Regions from separate parts of the Streptomyces sp. NPDC014623 genome, predicted to be linked through region 2. Evidence: riboswitches for the same ligand, from Rfam matches in the RefSeq annotation. Region 2 holds a riboswitch; the other holds the start of a gene.
What was found. Region 2 has a riboswitch for cobalamin ahead of ACF1FZ_RS27125 (hypothetical protein). Riboswitches for the same ligand answer to the same signal wherever they lie in the genome.

Region 1: linked by a shared signal. The riboswitch ahead of ACF1FZ_RS27550 (ribonucleoside-diphosphate reductase subunit alpha) and the one ahead of ACF1FZ_RS27125 (hypothetical protein) in region 2 are both predicted to bind cobalamin.

Annotation. Positions count from the first base shown of each region.
Region 1 covers NZ_JBIBZU010000020.1:67,732-70,189, reverse strand. The annotation lists gene mctP (monocarboxylate uptake permease MctP) at 1-395, shown strand, start outside; partial or broken gene ACF1FZ_RS27555 (GNAT family N-acetyltransferase) at 552-1,022, shown strand; cobalamin riboswitch at 1,072-1,202, shown strand; gene ACF1FZ_RS27550 (ribonucleoside-diphosphate reductase subunit alpha) at 1,339-2,458, shown strand, end outside.
Region 2 covers NZ_JBIBZU010000019.1:109,381-111,838, forward strand. The annotation lists gene ACF1FZ_RS27120 (cysteine synthase family protein) at 1-755, opposite strand, end outside; gene ACF1FZ_RS27125 (hypothetical protein) at 752-1,654, opposite strand; cobalamin riboswitch at 1,850-2,084, opposite strand.

The DNA of each region.
Region 1 (2,458 bases), on a different contig from region 2:
AGCTGCTGGGCGGTATCTGGATCCTCCAGACGATGCCCGCCCTGGTGGGCGGCCTGTTCACCCGCTGGTTCCACCGCTGGGCCCTGATCGCGGGCTGGGCGGTCGGCATGATCTACGGCACGGTGGCCGCCTACGGCGTCGCCAGCCCGACCCAGAAGCACTTCGGCGGGTCCTCGAAGGAGATACCGGGCATCGGCGAGATCGGCTACATCGGTCTCACCGCGTTCGTGCTGAACCTCGTCGTCGTGGTGGTGCTGACCTTCGTCCTCAACGCGCTGAAGGCCCCCTCCGGTGTGGACGAGACCTCTCCGTCCGACTACACGGCGGACGTCGGCGACCCCGGGGTCAAGGCCGAGCTTCCGCCGGCCACGGCGGGTGCGCCGGGAGGTCACTGACCCCCACGGCAGCTCCGGAGCGTGACGCCGTCCCGGCAGGGGTCTCCCTGCCGGGACGGCGCCGTTCCGGGCGGCGGCCCCGTGGGACGCCGCCGCCCGGAACGGGGGCGCGCCGAGCCCTGCGCCTGCGGCAGACCGCCGCCCACGGACGTATCGATCAGGCCGGTCCCGCCCGCTCGGTTCGAGGCTCTGGGCGAGATCACCGCACAGGCGTACCTCGTGGAAGGGCTCCTGGACCTCGGCGCCGGCGACCCCTGTCCGGAACAGCCGCACGCCGTGGAGCGGCGGGCGGCCGAGGTGCTGGACGCCGACGGCCGGTTGCTGGGGGGCGTCACCTACGTGGCGCCCGGCAGACCGTGGACGGACGTCGCCGAGGAGGACGAGGCAGAGTTCCGGATGCCGGCCGTCTCGCCGGAGGCCCGTGGGCGGGGGGCGGACGAGGCGCTCGTACGGGCCCGCGTCGACCGGGCGTGAGCCGCCGGAGGGCTCTCCGGGCTGGTCCTCCGGGCGCAGCGGACCATGCGGGGCGCCCACAGGATCTACCGGCGCCTCGGCCTCGTACGGACCCCGGAGCCGGACCGGTGCCCTCTGCCGAACGTCCCGCTCCTGACATACCAGCTGGAGCTCTGGCCTACTCCGACACAACATGTGGGGGCTTCTTCAATCAGGAGCCCCCACATGTATGCTCAACTTCGCTGTCGTCACAGGGGAATCCGGTGCGAATCCGGAACTGTCCCGCAACGGTGTGATCGGTGTGCTTGTCCGCACCCCGAAGTCCGAAGACCTGTCGACAGTGCGTCCGGCTCGACCGAACCGGACGCCGAGACGTCCGGGCCCCGCGGAGGGCCGGTGGACGCCGTGCGCCGTGCTGTCCGTCCCCGGGCGCCGCCGTGCCCGGCTGCCCCGCTCCCGCAGGCCCTGAGCCGAGCGAGGGATAGCCCCAGTGACCATCGCGCCAGCCGACCCGGTTTCAGCCGCGGAATCCGAAGGCCGTACGACCGACGCGCCCGGGACCGCCCTGCTGCGGACCCTGACCGGCCTCACCGCCGATCTGCCCGACACCGACCCCGGACGGGTCGCCGCAGCCGCGCTGCGCGGCCGCAGCGCGCGGTCGGACGAGGCCGAACTGCGCTCGCTGGCCATCGAGGCCGCCGCCGGACTGATCTCCGAGGACCCGGCCTACTCCCGGCTCGCCGCCCGGCTGCTGACCCGGGCCGTCGCGGACGAGGCCGCCGGCCAGGGTGCCGTCTCCTTCTCCTCGTCGGTCGCCGTCGGACACCGTGAGGGCCTCATCGCGGACCGTACGGCGGAGTTCGTCACACTGCACGCCGCCGCCCTCGACGCACTGGTCGACCAGGCGCTCGCCGACGGCGCCGACGACCGCTTCGGCTACTTCGGGCTGCGGACGCTGCACAGCCGCTACCTGCTGCGCCACCCGCTCACCCGCGAGGTCGTCGAGACCCCTCAGCACTTCATGCTGCGCGTCGCCGCCGGGCTCGCCGAGGACACCTCCGAGCGCGCCCTGGAGGAAGTGGCCGCGCTGTACGGCCTGATGAGCCGGCTCGACTACCTGCCCTCCTCCCCCACCCTTTTCAACTCCGGCACCCGCCACCCGCAGATGTCGTCCTGCTATCTGCTGGACTCGCCGCTGGACGAGCTCGACTCGATCTACGACCGCTACCACCAGGTGGCGCGCCTCTCCAAGCACGCGGGCGGCATCGGGCTCTCCTACTCCCGTGTCCGCGCCCGGGGTTCCCTCATCCGCGGCACCAACGGGCACTCCAACGGCATCGTGCCGTTCCTGAAGACGCTCGACGCCTCGGTCGCCGCGGTCAACCAGGGCGGCCGCCGCAAGGGAGCCGCCGCCGTCTACCTGGAGACCTGGCACGCGGACATCGAGGAGTTCCTGGAACTGCGCGACAACACCGGCGAGGACCAGCGGCGTACGCACAACCTCAACCTGGCGCACTGGATCCCGGACGAGTTCATGCGACGCGTCGACGCGGACACGCAGTGGTCGCTGTTCTCCCCGGCCGACGCCCCCGAACTCGTGGACCTGTGGG
Region 2 (2,458 bases):
GCGTGGTCACGCAGGAGAGCGACCGCGCCGGACATCGCGTGCGTGAAGTCCATCCAGTGCACGCCGTCGTAGAGGTGATGGCGGACGTTGTCGAAGACGATCGAAGACCCGATGCCGGCGATGATCGCCTCCGGGTCGTGGTGGTCCTGGCTGCCGAAGGTGACGCTGCCGAACGGTTGTACGCCCACCAGTCGGACCGTGGGATCGGTCCTTCGCAGGTGTTCCACGATGCCGCCGGTCGATGCGCCGGAGCCCACGCCGCCGACCACGGTCAGCGGCCGGCCGGGGAAGGCCGCCGCTATCCGGTCGGCGACGCCGTGATAGCCGAGGTAATGGATGTCGTCGTGGTACTGGCGCATCCAGTGGGTGTCGGGATGCTCGGCGAGGATCTCCTTCACCCTGCGTACCCGTAGTTCCTGGTCGAGCTTGAGATTTCGCGATGGCCTGACTTGCTCCACGGTGGCGCCGAGAATCTCCAGCTGGGCGAGCGTGGTGACGTCCACGGTGGTGGACGCCACGATGTGGCATCGCAGGCCGTACCGGTGGCAGGCCAACGCGAGGGCGTAGGCGTAGATACCGCTGGAGCTGTCGATCAGGGTCTGTCCGGGGCGGACCGTGCCACGATCGAGGAGATGACCGACGGCCGCCAGCGCGGAGTAGATCTTCATCGACTCGAAGCGGATCAGGACCACCGTGTCGGTGAGCCTGACGAGGTCGGGGGCCTTGAGGGCGTCGGCGATATGGGGGTGGATCATCCGTATCCTCCTTGGACGAATGAGCACTGGTAGCCGAGTGAACGGAAAAAGGCGGACAGGTCGGACTTGCGGTGCGCACCCAGGCGCCGGGGGAAGAGATATCCGATCAGGCAGCCGGTGTGAGCGACGAAGATCCCGTCCGCACCGAACCGCTCCCGGTGGGAGAGCAACTCATGGAAGTGGACCTTGGGGAGAACCTCCTGGGACAACGCGGCGCTGGTCGTCGCCGCCCGGGCGACGGCGGCCGGATCACCGGAGCCGAAACCCTTGAGGAGATCGGCCAAACACCGCTCGTACTCCTCGCCTCGCCGCCGGTAGTGCTCCAGCAGCGAGGTGGTGACGGCGGCGGTGTCCACCGTGCCGGGTTCCGTGACGAACGCGGTGTGGAAGCCGAACGCGGTGCCCAGGCGCCGGACCACCCGGTGCCTGCCGCTCAAGTGGAGGGCGAACTCGTCGAGGAAGACGCTGTCGGCCCGCTCGATCGCAGCGAGAATGCCGAGGACCACTTGTTCGTCGTAGGGCACGGAGAAGAGACGGAACAGGCAGCGCAGAGTCGCGACGATGTCCGCGGTCGAACTGGCCATTCCCACACCCACCCGAAGGTCGGAGTGGGTGCTCCAGAGGCCCGTCGGCAGGGTGAGCTCGAAATGGTCCAGGAAGAGACGCGCCGCCCTCGCCGACTTCTCCCCGAGACTCGACAGATCCGACGGCCCGGTACCCCGCGTGAAGTGGACCCAGGAGTGACGGTCCACAGGAAAGGAGACCAGGGCGATGTCCGGTGCGGTGCCCGCGCGCAACGGGCCCTGGTACAGCTCACCCAGAGTCCCATGGCAGACGCCGGACACGGTGACGGGCGCCCTGCTTCGGTCCTCGCGGGGCTCCCCGGCAAGAGTCAGCACCGCTCGCCCCGGGTGCGCCGGCAGTGGATGGCCGGACTCCCGGCACGGACGACGTAGCTGCGTCTGGTCAGCAACTCGTTCTCCTCCTGGTCCCGGGCCATGAACACCGACCAGGGAGGAGGACGCGGCCATGGTGCACCGTGCAACCGTCCGTACCGCCAACCCAGTCCTCGAGGTCGCCGTGCACAGCCCGTGCGACGCACGGGCGCAGTTGGCAGGTCTCCGGACTCGTGGGCGCGCTCACCGGAAACCCGGCGGGCATCTGTCAGCCGTCGCCTTCTCGGACCTCGCACGGGCCCGGTGCTGCGATGGCTCTCGTTCCCACTCACCGTTGCGGGACAGTCCCGGATTCCCACCGGGTTCCCTCTTGCGTCGCGCTACCGCACATGTGGATGGACGGGAGGCGCGAACCGACTGCGCGTCTCACCCTAGGGGCGCTCGCAGCTCTGCGACAGGGGCACACGGGCGGTTGGCCTGATGCGGCTGGTGCGTGGGCAAGCGTGCGTGCCCTGCGAGGTGGCACTTCGGGTAACACTGAGGAGTGTTCCCTTTTCTCAGCGCGTCTGCCAACAGCACCGACGGACAGTTCGGTCCATGGCAAAGGCGATGCCCGGGCCGTTGTGATGCTCTGGCCGGAATGAGCCTCCGTGTCTCCGGCTCCTCCAACGACACACTGATCGCTCCTGCGACATGCGCGCACTGCCACCCGGGGGACGGTGCCCAGAGGGCCAGGAATGCTGTCATAGAAAGCGCCTGACGGCCAGGAAGGTCCGAGCTGCCGACGCCTGACCTGCATTCCGCCTG